Regions from separate parts of the Halomonas alkalicola genome, predicted to be linked through region 2. Evidence: predicted binding sites of a transcription regulator. Region 2 holds the regulator's gene; each other region holds the start of a gene.
The links. Region 2 encodes sigma-54, which starts transcription at its own class of promoters, with help from an activator protein. Its sites were predicted from a motif close to TGGCACNNNNNTTGCTNT; they were not measured.
Positions count from the first base shown of each region.

Region 1: the regulator sigma-54 is predicted to act here: its motif matches at 3,429-3,446, upstream of B6N23_RS05615 (HAD-IIB family hydrolase).
Region 3: the regulator sigma-54 is predicted to act here: its motif matches at 3,542-3,559, upstream of B6N23_RS09505 (P-II family nitrogen regulator).

Region 1 covers NZ_CP131913.1:1,166,402-1,171,876, forward strand. The annotation lists gene B6N23_RS05605 (sugar phosphorylase) at 1-1,161, shown strand, start outside; gene B6N23_RS05610 (glycosyltransferase family protein) at 1,237-2,457, opposite strand; gene B6N23_RS05615 (HAD-IIB family hydrolase) at 2,454-3,386, opposite strand; gene B6N23_RS05620 (porin family protein) at 3,598-4,101, opposite strand; gene B6N23_RS05625 (EamA family transporter) at 4,230-5,162, opposite strand; gene B6N23_RS05630 (acetate/propionate family kinase) at 5,304-5,475, shown strand, end outside.
Region 2 covers NZ_CP131913.1:939,947-945,421, forward strand. The annotation lists gene B6N23_RS04520 (KpsF/GutQ family sugar-phosphate isomerase) at 1-351, shown strand, start outside; gene B6N23_RS04525 (KdsC family phosphatase) at 378-935, shown strand; gene lptC (LPS export ABC transporter periplasmic protein LptC) at 940-1,524, shown strand; gene lptA (lipopolysaccharide transport periplasmic protein LptA) at 1,521-2,027, shown strand; gene lptB (LPS export ABC transporter ATP-binding protein) at 2,036-2,767, shown strand; gene B6N23_RS04545 (RNA polymerase factor sigma-54) at 2,922-4,334, shown strand; gene hpf (ribosome hibernation-promoting factor, HPF/YfiA family) at 4,505-4,813, shown strand; gene B6N23_RS04555 (PTS sugar transporter subunit IIA) at 4,821-5,285, shown strand; gene rapZ (RNase adapter RapZ) at 5,329-5,475, shown strand, end outside.
Region 3 covers NZ_CP131913.1:1,987,391-1,992,865, reverse strand. The annotation lists gene B6N23_RS09525 (LysR family transcriptional regulator) at 1-355, opposite strand, end outside; gene B6N23_RS09520 (ferredoxin--NADP reductase) at 516-1,292, shown strand; gene glnK (P-II family nitrogen regulator) at 1,386-1,724, opposite strand; gene B6N23_RS09510 (ammonium transporter) at 1,872-3,122, opposite strand; gene B6N23_RS09505 (P-II family nitrogen regulator) at 3,150-3,488, opposite strand; gene B6N23_RS09500 (accessory factor UbiK family protein) at 3,768-4,094, shown strand; gene B6N23_RS09495 (YifB family Mg chelatase-like AAA ATPase) at 4,161-5,475, shown strand, end outside.

The DNA of each region.
Region 1 (5,475 bases), 230 kb from region 2:
CATCTCTGGGCGACCTTCTCCGAGGACCAGATCGACCTGAACTTCGCCAACCCGGACGTGCTGCTGGAGTTCATCGGCATCCTGATCTTCTACCTCAGCCAGGGCGCTCGCATCGTCCGCCTCGATGCCATCGCCTACCTGTGGAAGCGGGTAGGCACCCCCTGCATTCACCTGCCCGAGACCCACGAGGTGGTGCGCCTGCTGCGGGCCGTGGTGGACCACGTGGCACCGGGCACCCTGCTGCTCACCGAGACCAACGTGCCCCACCACGAGAACCTCAGCTACTTTGGCCTGGAGCGCCTGGCAGAGGGCGGGGAGCCCGACGAGGCGCATCTGGTCTACCAGTTCTCGCTGCCGCCACTGCTGCTGCACACCCTCACCGGCGGCGACGCCACCCTGCTGGCCAGCTGGCTCGAAAGCCTGCCCGAGCTGCCGCCCGGCTGCAGCTACCTCAACTTCACCGCCAGCCACGACGGCATCGGCGTGCGCCCCCTGGAGGGCTGGCTGCCCCCCCATGAGATCGAGGCGCTGCTGGAGCTGATGCATCGCTTCGGCGGCTTCGTCAGCATGCGCAAGCGCCCCGACGGCGAGGACGCACCCTACGAGATCAACATCACCTGGTTCGACGCCATGCAGGGCACCCGGCGCGGCCGTGATCCCTGGCAGATCGAGCGCTTCCTGTGCAGCCAGCACCTGATGCTGGCCCTGCAGGGCATCCCGGCGCTCTACCTGCACTGCCTGACCGGTACCCTCAACGACCTGGAGGGCGTGGAGCGCAGCGGCCGGCTGCGTTCGATCAACCGCCGCCGCTGGCACCTGGACGAGCTCGACGAGCTGCTCGACAGCCGCAATACCCCCACCCGGGAGGTCTTCCTGGCGCTCAAGCGACGCCTGGCCATCCGCCGTGCCGAGCCCTGCTTCCACCCCGACGCCCCCCAGCGGGTGCTGCCCGCCCCGCCGGCACTGCTGGTGGTGGAGCGTGGCCCGCTGGCCGACGGCCGCCGCCTGCTGGCGATCCATAACGTCAGCGACCAGCGCCAGCCACTGGCGGTGGCGGCGCTGGCCGAGGGGGAGTGGTTCGACCTGCTGGAAAATGGGCCCTGGACGCCGGTGGAGAGCCTCGCCCCCTACCGCACCCTATGGCTGGTCCAGACGCCCTGAGTGATAGCAAGATCGGCTCGAGGCTATTACGGCGACAGGCCTCTCGCTATCGTGTGCCGCCATGGACCAACCCGACTACACCTCGCCGCGGTTGTCGGCCTCCACGGCGTCGTGGAGGCGGCTCAGGAGGTCGGGAATCGCCGAGCGCACCCGGTTCCAGCTCGGGATGAAGGGGCGCTCGCCGGGATTGTCGAGGAAGGCGTTGCCGGCCTCCAGCAGGTTGGCGGCGAACAGCTCCACGGCGCGCTCCTCGGCGTGGCGGTCCAGGGCGAGGCCGTTCATCACCGCGTCGTGATGGTAGGCCTCGATCAGGTCCAGGGCGAGGCGGTAGTAGGTGGCCTTGAGGGTGCGGAACCCCTCGGCGCTGAAGGTCACCCCCTGGGTAGCCAGCTTGCGGTAGAGCGCCTTGGCGATGTCCAGGCTCATGCGGTTGAGCCCCGCCGAGGCATCCTCCTCCGAGACCGGCTGGTGCTTGTGGTCGTAGGCATCGGCCAGGTCCACCTGGCAGAGCCGCTTGGTGGAGTGGTTGCGGTGCACCTCGGAGAGTACCCCGATCTCGAGCCCCCAGTCGGCGGGGATGCGGATGCCGTCGAGCACCTCGGCGCGCATGGCGAACTCACCGGAGAGCGGATAGCGGTAGCTGTCCAGATACTGGAGGTAGGGCAGCGGCCCATGCATCTGCTTGAGCGCCCGCAGCAGCGGCGTGACCATCAGCCGCGACACCCGGCCGTTGAGCTTGCCCTCGGCGATGCGAGGGTAGTAGCCCTTGCAGAACTCGTAGTTGAAGTGGGGGTGGGCCACCGGGTAGAAGAGCCGCGCCAGCAGGCCCCGGTCGTAGGTGAGGATATCGCAGTCGTGGAGCCCCACCACCGCACCGCGGGCCGAGGCCTGCACGTAGCCCGCGCAAAACCAGACGTTGCGCCCCTTGCCGGGTTCCCGGGGCGAGAGGCCGTGCTCCTCCAGCTCGGCATCCAGGGCGCGCAGCCGCGGGCCATCGTTCCAGAGGATGCGATGGCGCTGGGGCAGCCGGGCGAAGAACTTCCGGGCGTGCAGGAACTGCTCGCGGTCGGCCCGGTCGAGCCCGATCACCACCTCGGCCAGGTAGGGCACCCGACGTAGCTCCTCGACGATCGCCTCGAGGGCGGGCCCCTCCAGCTCCGAGAAGAGCGACGGCAGGATCAGGCTCATGGGCCGACGACGGCCGAACTCGCAGAGCTCCGCCTCCAACGCCGCCACCGGCCGCCGGGTCAGGTTGTGGAAGTCGGTGATGATGCCGTTCTGATGGAAGTCGCTCATGCCGCTGCCTCCTCGGCCGCCTCGACGGTCTCACGCAGTGCCGCCGGAATTACCCGGCGGTCGGCTCGCCCCCACCAGTAGGCCACCCCCTCGGCCCAGCCGGCGGGTCCCGTCGCCTCGCTGCGGTAGAGCGATGGCTGGTCCGGCAATACGTCCAGGCCATGGCAGCCGCGGATCACCACCGCCTGATCCACCGCTTCCAGCATGGGGATGTCGTTGGGGCCGTCGCCCAGGGCCAGGGTCACCGGCCGCCGGCCGCGCAGCGCCTCGAAGCGGGAGATCAGCCAGCTCACCGCGTTGCCCTTGTGGGAGGTACCGGTGGCGTGCCAGAAGCGCCCGCCCCGCACCAGCTGCAGGCCGTCGCCGGCGAGCCCCACGCGGAAGCCCTCGAGGCGCGCCTCATCCTCCTCCCAGATCAGCGGCTCGCTGCCCTCGCGCATCCGCGCCAGGCGGGCCTCGGGCTCGGGCAGGCCGGTGAAGTCGACCAGCTCATCCAGGGTCATCTCGCTGATGGTGGTGAAGCGCACCCCGAGACGCTCGCGCCATACCGCCAGGCGCTTGCGAACGAAGCCGATGTCCACCCCCAGGGTGCGGATCCCGAGCCCATCGGGGCCCGGGCGGTCGACGCGCGCATGGCACCAGGCCGGCGGCAGCCCCACCACGGCGCCGTTCTCGGCGATGAAGGGGGTATCGGTCAGGCCCAGCTCCCGGCGCAGCGGCACGATCTCGCTGCGGGTCTTGCTGGTCACCGGAATCACCGGCACACCCAGCTGCTTGAGCCGTGCAAGCCAGGGCCTGGCGGGTTGCCAGTCGTAGCTGTGGTGGTCGAGCAGCGAGCCATCCAGGTCGGTGAACAGCAGGCGCGGGGTAAAGGCGTCGAGGCCGGCATCCGGCGCCTTTCCAGATGGGGTTCCAGGTGAATCGATCATGGCAGCTCCCGGGGCAGACAGGTCAGGTCTCTCTCCCAGGACCTTGCACAGGGCGTGCCAAGCGTCGCAATGAGTGGATAACGCGCACCGGCGGGCCTCACCTGCACCACGCAGGAGCAACGCAACGCACCAAAAAAGTGCACCCCGAGACGCAGGGCCTCGGGGTGCAGGATGCTCTGGCCGAACCAGAGCGGAAGGCGCTGGCTGCCGATCAGAAGCGGTAGCGAAGACCCACGCTTGCCGCATCGAAGGTGTAGTCAGACTTGTCCAGGTAGCGCATATAGTCCGCACCTATCGACAGCTGGGGCGACACATCGAACTCGGCGCCGGCGCCGTAGGAGAAGCCGCTTTCGCGGTCGATATCGAAGTCCACCTCGGTGAAGCCGGCCAGGCCATAGAGGCGGAACTCCGGGGCCACCGGCAGGATACCCTTGGCATAGGCGCCGATCAGGTAGTCGAGCTCGACGGGGCCATCGGAGCCGCCGCCACCCAGGTGGCCCTCCACGGCGAAGTACTCGTTGAACTGCATGCCGCCGTTGAGGCGCAGGCCGACGCTATCGCGGCTGGAGGCGGGCCCATCGGGGTTGAGGTCCCAGAACATGGCGTCGCCGCCGATGTAGGGCTGGGGATAGAAGGCCTGCTGGGCCTGGGCACTGGTAGCCGCGCCGGCGGCCAGGATGGCCGCGGTTGCGGCGGCAAGCGTGATGCGTTTCATGGGGCTCTCCTCGTTAATGAACACCGTTCTATAACGCCTACAGTGTGGTCCCGGGAACGCCACTCTTCAAGGTGGGAATGTGCAAATGTGCGCCAAGCGGCGTCGCCCGGCGGCGACGCCGCCTGGTCTCACGCCCGCTTCGACAGGCCCAGGAACAGGATCCCCGCGAGCACGATGCCGCCGCCCACCAGCTGCACCGGGGTGAGCGCCTGCCCCAGCACCAGGTAGCCCAGCAGCAGGGCCGCCACCGGCTCCATGTTCATGGCCGGGGCGTTGCGCGCCATGTCGAGCCTGGGCACCGTGATGAAGAGCACCGAGAAGGCCAGCGCATAGCAGAGCGTCAGCAGCGCGAGCCCCGTCCAGCCGGCCAGCGACTGGGGCGGCGCCATGCCGCCCGGCACGAGCCCCAGGCCCCCGGCGATGACCATGGCCGCCAGCACGGTGAGCATGGTCAGCAGGCTGCGCAGGGTGCTGCCGACGCCGGCCAGGCGGTGTTCGGTGATCCACAGGGCGCAGGAGAAGGCGGTGGCGGCGGCCAGGCCGAAGGCCACCCCGGCGAACCAGTCCGGTCCCATGGCCCCGGGGTCGGCGAGCCAGGTCGGCACGTCCAGCACCACCACCAGGCCGATGAGGATCACACCCATGACCAGCGTCGCCCGCGCCGTCGGCCGCGGCCCCCCCAGCGCCCAGGAGAGCAGCGCCAGCTGGATCGGCAGGGTGTTCATCAAAAGCAGCGCCACCACCACCGGAATGCGCGCCACCGCCGAATAGAGGCAGAGGCTCTGCACCGCCACCAGCAGGCCCACCGCCAGCTGCCAGCGTCCGGAGCCTGCGGGCAGTCGCCACGACTTGCGCTGGAACACCACCAGCGCCGCCAGTGCCAGGGCGGCCACGCCGGAGCGCAGCACGATGGGCAGCAGCAGGCCGGCACCGGCATCGAAGGCGACCCGGGCGGCCACGTGGTTGGCGGCAAACAGGGTGGCGAGGCCGCACATCAGGGCCAGGGCGAGGGGCCGCGGGAAAGGAGCGGGGGCCACCGAAGCGCCAGAGGGGGTCGACATGTCACGGCTTCCATGCAGAGTGTAGGGGACAAGGGCAGCACATCATGATGGGCGTCAAGCCGAGAGGCGACCACCGGCGGCGGCCTCATGTTAGACTAAAGTCCAAACCTTCTCTCACCCTCCATCCCACAAGAGGCGTCGATGAACGAGCCGGTGCTGGTGATCAACTGCGGGTCCTCCTCCATCAAGTATGCGCTGGTGCCGGCGGCTGCCGACCAGCCGCGCCTGACCGGCCTGGCCGAGCGGCTGGGCAGCGGCGATGCCCGCCTCAAGGGCGTCGACAGCCGCGGCGAGGCCTTCACCCGCGACCTGG
Region 2 (5,475 bases):
CCCCGGTTGCCCATCGTGCCGCTGGGCAGCCCGCTACGCGACGCCCTGCTGGAGATCACCCGCCAGGGGCTCGGCTTCACCTGCGTGGTGGACGAGCAGGGCCGGCTGGCCGGGGTCTACACCGACGGCGACCTGCGCCGCACCCTGGACCAGCACAGCGACCTCTCCGGCCTGACCGTCGACACGGTGATGACTCGACCCGGCAAGCGAGTGGCACCGGAGATGCTGGCCGCCGAAGCGGTGAAGCTGATGGAGGACCACCGCATCTCCGCCCTGGCGGTGGTCGACGACGACGACCGGCCGGTCGGCGCCCTGCACATGCACGACCTGCTCGCCAGCGGCGTGATCTGACCCTCACCCCCCGAACCGGAGCTCCCATGCCCCACACCCTCCCGCTGCAAGACCCCCGCCTGGTGGACCGCCTGCGCCGCATCCGCCTGCTGGCCCTGGACGTCGATGGCGTGCTCACCGACGGCCAGCTCTACTTCCAGGCCGACGGCATCGAGATCAAGGCGTTCAATGTGCAGGATGGCCACGGCCTCAAGCTGCTCAAGCGTGCCGGCATCGAGGTGGCGCTGATCACCGGCCGCGACTCCCCGACGGTGAGCCGCCGCGCTGCGGCGCTGGGCATCCCGCACGTCTTCCAGGGGGTGGAGAAGAAGCTGCCGGTGCTGCGCGACCTCTGCGCCCGCCTAGGCCTCGAATTCGACCAGGTCGCCTACTGCGGCGACGACATGCCAGACGTGGGCGCCATTCGCCGCGCCGGCGTGGGCATCAGCGTGCCGAACGCCCCGGAGTACATCCAGAAGCACGCCGACTGGGTCACCGTGAAGGGCGGCGGCCAGGGCGCCGCCCGCGAGATCGCCGACACCCTGCTCAAGGCCCAGGGCCACTGGGACGCCGTGATCGACACCTACCTGCACGGGGCCGGCTGAGCCCATGGCCCTGCCGCGGCCGTCGTTTCGGGTCTGGCTCTTCCTGCTGCTGGTGGCGCTGGGTGGCATGCTGGTGCTGCTCGACTCGCGCAGCGTCAGGGAGCCCGGCGCGGTCCCCCGGGACGAAGCCGGCGAGCCGGACTTCTACCTGGAGGGGGCACGACTGACCCGCTTCGACGGCGAGGGGCGCGCCCATCAGCGCATCGAGACGCCACGCCTGGTGCACACGCCCCACGACGACGTCACCCGCCTCGAGACTCCCGACGCCCGACTCTACGACAACGCCGGCCGGATATGGCTGGCCGAGGCCGACAGCGGCGTGCTGGGTCCCGGCGGCAACCCGCTCACCCTCTCCGGCAGCGCCAGGCTCCACGCCCCCGAGGAGCGCTGGCAGCTCGACACCGAGGTGCTCCACTACGACGCCGAGAGCGGTCACGCCTGGAGCGACACCCCGGCCCTGCTCCAGCAGCCCCCCCAGCGCATGAGCGGCGAGCGCTTCGACGCCTGGCTCCATGACAACCGCGCCCGACTGACCGACAATGTGCGCGGCCACCATCCGCCCGAGACCCGAGAGGACCCCCAGCCATGAAGCGAACCTCCGCCCTGCTGCTCTGCCTGCTGCTGCCGCTGGTCGCCGCGCCGACCCTGGCCCAGGGCCGCGATGCCGAGGCCCCCATCGAGGTGGAGGCCGACCGGCTCGATCTGGACGACCGCGCCGGCACCGCGGTCTATACCGGCGAGGTGGATATCCGCCAGGGCAGCATGCGCCTGACCGGCGATCGGGTGGAGATCCAGCGCAACGCCCAGGGCCAGCTCTCCCGCGCCATCGCCACCGGCGAGCGCGCCTATCTGGAGCAGCAGCCCGACCCCTCAGAGCCCATGGTGCGCGGGTGGGGCCGCACCATCATCTACCACGTGGCCGAGCGGCGTATGGAGCTGATCGACCGCGCCGAGCTGCACCAGGGCGGCGATACCTTCGACGGCGGCTATCTGGAGTACTTCCTCGACCGCCGCGTGGTCCAGGCCCGCAGCGAGGGCGAGGGTGTCGAAGGACGCCAGCGCATCCGCATGACCCTACAGCCCGAGCAGTAAGGCCGCCCATGAAGACCCTCCATGCCCGCCACCTGGCCAAGAGCTACAAGCGTCGCCGCGTTGTCCAGGACATCAGCCTGGCCATCCGCCAGGGCAGCATCGTCGGCCTGCTCGGCCCCAACGGCGCCGGCAAGACCACCTCCTTCTACATGATCGTGGGGCTGGTGCGCGCCGACGCCGGCGAGGTGGCCATCGACGGCCTGGACCTGTCCCGGGCCGCCATGCACCAGCGCGCCCGCGCCCGGGCCGGCATCGGCTACCTGCCCCAGGAGGCGTCGATCTTCCGCAAGCTGTCGGTGGCCGACAACATCATGGCGATCCTCGAGACCCGCAAGGATCTCGACCGTGAGGGGCGCCGCGCCCGCCTCGAGCAGCTGCTCGAGGAGTTTCACGTGACCCATATCCGCGACAACCTCGGCATGAGCCTCTCCGGCGGCGAGCGACGGCGTGTGGAGATCGCCCGGGCCCTGGCCACGGAGCCCGCCTTCATCCTGCTCGACGAGCCCTTCGCCGGCGTCGACCCCATTTCGGTGGGCGAGATCAAGGGGGTCATCCGCCAGCTCAAGGCCCGCGGCATCGGCGTGCTGATCACCGACCACAACGTGCGCGAGACTCTGGATATCTGCGACACCGCCTACATCGTCGGTGACGGCAAGATCATCGCCGAGGGCAACGCCGAGGCGATCCTCGCCAACCAGCGGGTGCGCGAGGTCTACCTGGGCGAGGACTTCCGGCTCTGACCACAATCCCCTGATATGCCTGTCGTTATTAGATGACGGCATACCGATTGCGGGTGGCACAGAAGTTGCTTAACAAGCGCTTGCATGCCCGCGTCGCCCGCGCTAGGGTGAGGCCTTCCGGCCACTTCCCGGCACAAGAGGGCAGACGATCACGATGGCCATGAAAGCCTCCCTTCAGCTCCGCGTCGGCACGCAGCTGACCATGACGCCCCAGTTGCAGCAGGCGATTGCCCTGCTGCAGCTCTCCACCCTCGACCTGCGCCAGGAGATCCAGCAGGCCCTGGAGTCAAATCCCATGCTGGAGCTCGACGAGGGCTTCGGCGAGCAGGCGGTGAGCGAGGCCCCCGAGGACGACTGGGCCAGCGAGATTCCCGACGAGCTCAGCACCGACAGCGACTGGTCGGACACCTACCAGGACCTGGGGGCGCCGGCCGGCGGCGAGGGCCCCGATTTCGAGCGCGAGGCGAGCGCACAGAGCCTGCAGGGCCACCTGGCCTGGCAGCTGGCGATGACCGACCTCGACCCCCGCGAGCAGCAGATCGCCGAGAGCCTGATCGATGCCGTGGACAGCGCGGGCTACCTGGCGCAATCCCTCTACGAGATCCGCGACGGCCTCAAGTCCCAGGGGCTCGGCGGGCTGCGCAGCGCCGAGGTGGAGCAGGTGCTGCTGCGCCTGCAGCAGTTCGAGCCCACCGGCGTCTTCGCCCGGGACCTGCGCGAGTGCCTGATGCTGCAGCTCGCCGCCCTGCCCGACGACACCCCGCTGCTGCCCCAGGCGCGCCGCCTGGTGCGCCAGTTCCTCGAGGCCCTGGCCGGCGACGACCGTCGCCTGCTCAAGCGCCGCCTCGGCCTCGACGACGACGCCCTGGAAACGGCCATCGCCCTGGTCCGCTCCCTGGACCCGCGCCCCGGAAGCGCTTACTCCAGCCTCGAGAACGACTACGTGATCCCCGACCTGGTGGCACGCCAGGACAGCCGCGGCTGGCACGTGGAGCTCAACCAGGAGGCGCTGCCCCGTCTGCGCATCCAGCCCGACTACGCGGCGCTGATCCGCCGCGCCGACAAGAGCCAGGACAACCAGTTCCTCAAGGACCACCTGCAGGAGGCGCGCTGGCTGATGAAGAGCCTCTCCAGCCGCAATGACACCCTGCTGCGGGTGGGCCGCGAGATCATGGCCCGCCAGCTCGACTTCCTGGAGCAGGGCGAGGAGGCGATGAAGCCGCTGATCCTGGCCGACATCGCCCAGGCCGTGGAGATGCACGAATCGACCATCTCCCGGGTCACCACCCAGAAATACATCCACACTCCCCGGGGGGTGTTCGAGCTGAAGTTCTTCTTCTCCAGCCAGGTGGGCGGCAACGGCGAGGGCGACGCCCACTCCAGCACCGCCATCCGCGCACGGATCCGCAAGCTGATCCAGGAGGAGCCGCCGCGCAAGCCGCTCTCCGACAGCAAGCTGGTGACCCTGCTCGAGGAGGCCGGCATCCAGGTGGCCCGCCGCACGGTCGCCAAGTACCGCGAAGCCATGGGCATCCCCTCCTCCAGCGAGCGCAAGCGGCTGCGTTGACCCCATCTCCCAGCATGCCTCGGGGCGGCGGCCGCGTCCCGTGCCGGCCGCCGCCGGGAGACGCTTCGATGACCTGCATCAGGCCCGCCACGGCGGCGTCAGGCCGGGGGGTATGCAAGGCAGGAAAAAGGGTTACAATCGACCCACAACCAACGAGCAAGGAGCGTGTCATGCAAGTCAATATCACCGGCCATCATGTGGAACTGACCGATGCCCTGCGTGGCTATGTGGACGAGAAGCTGGCTCGCGTGGAGCGCCACTACGACAACATCACCAACGTGCAGGTGACCCTGTCCGTGGAGAAGGAGCGCCAGCACGCCGCCTGCACCCTGCATGCCGCCGGCGCCGACCTGCATGCCGAAGCCCAGGACGGCGACATGTACGCCGCCATCGACGCCCTGGCCGACAAGCTGGACCGCCAGCTGGTCAAGCACAAGGAGAAGGCCCAGGCCCGCGCCCAGGGCGCCGGCGCTCGCTGAGCCCATCATGTCACTGGAAGCCATCCTGCCCCCGGAGCGCACCCTGTTCGGCGTGCCCGGGGGCAGCAAGAAACGGGTGCTGGAGTTCTTCAGCACCTTCATCGCCCAGAATACGCCAAGCCTCGACAGCCAGGAGGTATTCAGCCGGCTGATCGGGCGCGAACGCCTGGGCAGCACCGGCATCGGCAACGGGGTGGCCATCCCCCACGCCAGAAGCCCCCACTGCAAGGCCCCCATCGCCGGCTTCCTGAAGCTGGCCGAGCCGGTGGACTTCGACGCCATCGACGGCGAACCCGTCGACCTGGTGTTCGTGCTGCTGGTCCCCGAGGAGGCCGATGACGCCCACCTCGCCCTGCTGGCCCAGGTGGGCGGGGTGATGAACGACGCCGACACCCGCAGCGGGCTGCGCCGCAGCGAAAGCCAGCGCGAGCTCCACGAAAGGCTCATCGAGGCGATTCGACGGCAGGGATAGCGCCCACGGGCACCCGGCCAGATTGACGACCAGGAGATCCCCCATGCAGCTCGTGATCATCAGCGGCCGCTCCGGCTCGGGCAAGTCGATCGCGCTGCAGGCCCTGGAGGATCTCGGCTACTACGCCATCGACAACCTCCCGGCCATGCTGCTCGGCTCGCTGGTCGATGAGCTGGGTAGTTCGGAGTCG
Region 3 (5,475 bases), 1.0 Mb from region 2:
CGGGGAAGCGCTGCATGAAGTCGCCGATCAGCAGGGTGGCCAGGTAGTTGCCGATGGTCAGGGTGGCGCCCACGTCCAGGGTGCCGATGCCCTGGCGGCCGCGCAGCAGTTCCTCCACCTCCTCGGCCCGGTCGAGCAGGGCCACCGCCTTGGGCAGCAGCTGGAAGCCCAGGGCGTTGAGCTTCAGGCGCTTGCCGATGCGGTCGAGCAGCTGGCAGTCGAACTGGCGTTCCAGCTCGGCCAGGGCGGTGCTGGTCGCCGACTGGGAGAGCGACAGGGCCCGTGCCGCCCGGGAGACGCTCTCGTGCTGGGCCACGGCGACGAAGACCTCCAGCTGGCGCAGGGTGAAACGCATGTCGCAGGCTCCGGTGATCCATATCAAGACTATGGATAAGGGTTATCCATACAATCCATTTAACAGATAACGCCCTTTCCCTTAGAATTCAATGCAAATATTAACCAGCCATCTATTCCTTTTTGGAATATAAAGCCTTTCGGGAATACTAGGAGCCGTCATGAGCAAGTTTGCCCTGGAAGAGGTGCTCAGCGTCCACCACTGGAACGACACCCTGTTCAGCTTCCGTACCACCCGCGAGCGCAGCCTGCGCTTCAAGAACGGCCAGTTCGTGATGATCGGCCTGGAGGTGGGCGGCAAGCCGCTGATGCGCGCCTACTCCATCGCCAGCCCCAACTACGAGGACCACCTCGAGTTCTTCAGCATCAAGGTGCCGGACGGCCCGCTGACCTCGCGGCTGCAGCACCTCAAGGTGGGCGATCAGATCATGGTCAGCCGCAAGCCCACCGGCACCCTGGTCACCGACGACCTGCTGCCGGGCCGCAACCTCTACTTCCTGTCGACGGGCACTGGCCTTGCGCCCTTCATGAGCCTGATCCAGGACCCGGAGGTCTACGAGCGCTTCGAGAAGGTGGTGCTGATCCACGGCGTGCGCAGCGTCAGCGAGCTGGCCTACGCCGATTTCATCCAGAAGGAGCTGCCGGCCCACGAGTACCTGGGCGACGAGATCGGGGAGAAGCTGGTCTACTACCCCACGGTGACCCGCGAGGAGTTCCACACCATGGGCCGCCTCACCGACCATATCCGCACCGGCAAGCTGTTCGAGGACACCGGCCTTCCGCCCATGGACCCCAAGCAGGACCGCGCCATGATCTGCGGCAGCCCCGCCATGCTCGACGAGACCAGCGCGCTGCTCGACGACCTGGGCTTCAAGATCTCCCCGCGCATGGGCGAGCCCGGCGATTACGTGATCGAGCGGGCCTTCGTCGAGAAGTAAGCACCGGGCTTCAGGCCCCAAGCAAAACCCCCGGTGCCTAGGCATCGGGGGTTTTGTGTGTATCGCCCTTGAACTCAGGCTGGCTCTGCGGCGTTAGACCGCGTCCTTGCCCGTTTCACCGGTGCGGATGCGGATCACCTGCTCGAGAGGCGTCACGAAGATCTTGCCGTCGCCGATCTTGCCGGTGTTGGCGACTTGGGTGATGGCGTCGATCACCTTCTCGGCCATGTCGTCGTCCACGGCCACCTCCAGCTTCACCTTGGGCAGGAAGTCCACCACGTATTCGGCGCCGCGATAGAGCTCGGTGTGACCCTTCTGGCGACCGAACCCCTTCACCTCGGTCACGGTGATCCCCTGGACGCCGATCTCGGAGAGGGATTCCCTCACGTCGTCGAGCTTGAAGGGCTTGATGATGGCGGTCACCAGTTTCATGGTCGGACTCCTCGTCTGTTCGGTGCGGTGGCCGAGCCACCCGCTTGCGCCTGATCGTCCTCTAGCATACACCGCGGCGGGCGGGATGAAAAAAGGCCCCCGAAGGGGCCAGGTGGAGCATGCCGTCTCACATGGTGAGCATTGCCATCACTTCTTGGCGACGCTGAACTCGGGGTAGGCCTCCAGGCCGCACTCGGCCAGGTCGACGCCCTCGTATTCCTCTTCCTCGCTGACGCGGATGCCCATCACCGCCTTGAGCACCACCCAGACGAGCAGGCTGGCGAGGAAGACCCAGGCGAAGATGCCGACGATGCCGAGCAGCTGGGCGCCGAAGGTGGCGTCGCCGTTGGAGAGCGGCACCACCAGCAGGCCCCAGATGCCCACCACGCCGTGCACGGAGATGGCACCAACCGGGTCGTCGATCTTCAGCTTGTCCATGGCCACGATGGAGACCACCACGATGGCGCCGCCCACGGCACCGATCAGCGCCGCACTCAGGGCGGAGGGGGCCAGCGGCTCGGCGGTGATGGCCACCAGGCCGGCCAGGGCGCCGTTGAGGGTCATGGTCAGGTCCGCCTTGCGGAACCACAGCTTGGCCAGGATCAGGGCGGCGATCACGCCACCGGCGGCCGCGGCGTTGGTGTTGACCAGCACCTGGGCGACGTTGTTGGCGGAGTCCACATCGGAGACCTTGAGCTCGGAGCCGCCGTTGAAGCCGAACCAGCCCATCCACAGGATGAAGGTGCCCAGGGTCGCCAGCGGCAGGTTGGCGCCGGGGATGGCATAGATGCTGCCGTCCTTGCCGTACTTGCCCCTGCGGGGGCCGAGGACCAGCACGCCGGCCAGGGCCGCGGCGGCACCGGCCATGTGCACGATGCCGGAGCCGGCGAAGTCGGAGAAGCCGGCGGCGTCGAGCCAGCCGCCGCCCCAGGTCCAGAAGCCGGAAACCGGGTAGATCACGGGGGTCATCACCACGGCGAAGGCCAGGAAGGCCCACAGCTTCATGCGCTCGGCCACGGCACCGGAGACGATGGACATGGCGGTGGCCACGAACACCACCTGGAAGAAGTAGTCGGCGCGCATGGAGTAGTAGGGGGCGTCATCGCCGCCGGCCAGCACCGCATCGACGCTGTTCTCGCCGCCCAGCAGGAAGCCCAGGTTGGGCAGGATGCCGCCCTCGGGGCTCGAGTACATGATGTAGTAGCCCACCAGCAGGTACATGGTGCAGGCGATGGCGAACAGCGCGATGTTCTTGGTGAGGATCTCGGCGGTGTTCTTGGAGCGGACCAGGCCGGCCTCGAGCATCGAGAAGCCGGCGGCCATCCACATCACCAGCACGCCGCAGATCAGGAAGTAGAAGGTATCGAGCGCATAGCTCAGCTCTGTCAGTTCACTCATGTCAGTCTCTCCAGAGGCAGGAAACGATCAGACGGCGTCGGCACCGCGTTCACCGGTGCGGATGCGGATGACATCCTCGAGCGGGGTCACGAAGACCTTGCCGTCGCCGATCTTGCCGCTGTTGGCGGCGCCGCAGATGGCATCCAGGACGGTCTCCAGGCGGCTGTCGTCCACGGCGACCTCGACCTTGACCTTGGGCAGGAAGTCGACGACGTACTCGGCGCCGCGATAGAGCTCGGTGTGCCCCTTCTGGCGGCCGAAGCCCTTGACCTCGGTGACGGTGATGCCCTGGACGCCGTTGTCGGCCAGCGCCTCGCGGACGTCGTCCCGCTTGAATGGCTTGATGATGGCGGTGATGAGTTTCATCCCTTGTCTCCCCGGTTGCGTTGGGTATGGGCACGGCGGCCGCATGCCCTGCTACTGCGTCAAACGTGCCAATGCTTGGTAAATGCATCTAAAAACAGCTGGTTGGGTGGGAGTTGCGGCCGTGTGGCCGATCTCCCGGGGAAGGGGGGGCGGGCGGTTGCACCGTGCTGGTGCCGGGTCATGGTGCAGGCGCGCCATCCTGGCGCATCGGCAGGGCATGCGTTCGCGGCGGGCCATGCGTATCCTGTAGCCGGCATTCCACACGTTCAGGAGAGACCCATGGTGAGCCATGACCGTATCAGCCGACTGGCCCAGCAGATCGGCGAGCGCCTGCAGGGCGCGTCCCAGGCGCCGGAGGAGGTGCAGAAGGGGATTCAGCAGGTGGTGCGCGGCGCCTTCGACCGCCTGGAGCTGGTCTCCCGGGAGGACTTCGACATCCTGATGGATGTGCTGCAGCGCACCCGCGCCCGCGTCGAGGCGCTGGAGCAGCAGGTGGCGGCGCTGGAGACGCTGCTCGAGGAACGCACCGCCGAGGTGCCGGCGCCGTCAGCGGCGGCCCCCGAGGCTCCCGAGGAGGATGCCGGCGGCGGCGAAACCGGCCGCTGAGCCTGCCGGGCGCTCTGGCGTCTCCTGGGCTAGCCTGAGGGCAGGATTCCAGGCGAGGGAACGCCCATGACGCTGGCGATCGTCCATACCCGTGCGGGCCTCGGCCTCGAGGCCCCCGAGGTGCAGGTGGAGGTGCATCTGGCCAATGGCCTGCCGGGGATGACCCTGGTGGGACTGCCCGAGGCCGCCGTGAAGGAGAGCCGCGAGCGGGTGCGCAGCGCCCTGGTCAACGCCGGCTTCGACTACCCCCTGCGCCGCATCACCCTCAACCTGGCTCCCGCCGACCTGCCCAAGGAGGGTGGGCGCTTCGACCTGCCCATCGCCCTGGGACTGCTGCTGGCCTCGGGGCAGCTGCCCCCGGAGGCCCTGGCGGACATCGAGAGCGTCGGCGAGCTGGCCCTGGACGGTGGCCTGCGCCCGATCACCGGTATGCTGCCCCTGGCCCTGGCCACCCGCCGTGCTAGGCGGCGGCTGATCGTGCCCCGGGCCAACGCCGAGGAGGCGGCGCTCGCCGGCGACCTCGAGGTGCTGCCCGCCGACCATCTGCTGGACGTGGTCGCCCATCTGCTGGGCCAGGTCCCCATCGCGCCGCACCGGCTGGCGTCTCCGCCGGAGGCGGCGACATCGCTGCCCGATCTCGCCGAGGTGCGCGGCCAGTACCAGGCGCGCCGCGCCCTGGAGGTGGCCGCCGCGGGCTCCCACAACCTGCTCTTCGCCGGCCCGCCGGGCACTGGCAAGACCATGCTGGCCAGCCGCCTGCCGGGCATCCTGCCGCCGCTGACCGAGGAGGAGGCGCTGGAGGTGGCGGCGGTGCGCTCGGTGAGCGGCCTGCCGCTGGCCGCCGAGTGGGGTCGCCGCCCCTTTCGGGCGCCGCACCATACCGCCAGCGCCGTGGCCCTGGTAGGCGGCGGCTCGAAGCCGCGACCCGGAGAGATCTCGCTGGCCCACCACGGGGTGCTGTTCCTCGACGAGCTGCCGGAGTTCTCGCGCCACGTGCTGGAGGTGATGCGCGAGCCCATGGAATCGGGCCAGATCCATATCGCCCGGGCCAGCCACCAGCGCCGCTTTCCGGCTCGCTTCCAGCTGGTGGCGGCCATGAATCCTTGCCCCTGCGGCCATCTGGGGGACCCGCGGCAGGCCTGCCACTGCACCGCGGCCCAGATCCAGCGCTACCAGGCGCGGCTCTCCGGGCCGCTGCTCGATCGCATCGACCTGCAGGTGGAGGTGCCGGCGCTGCCGCCGGAGCAGCTCACGGCGGCGACGACGGGGGAGTCCTCGGCGATCGTCCGCCGGCGGGGGATGGCCGCGCGGGAACGGCAGCTGGCGCGGGGGGCGCTCAATGCCCACCTGGCGGGGCGGGCGCTGGAGGCGGCCTGCGACC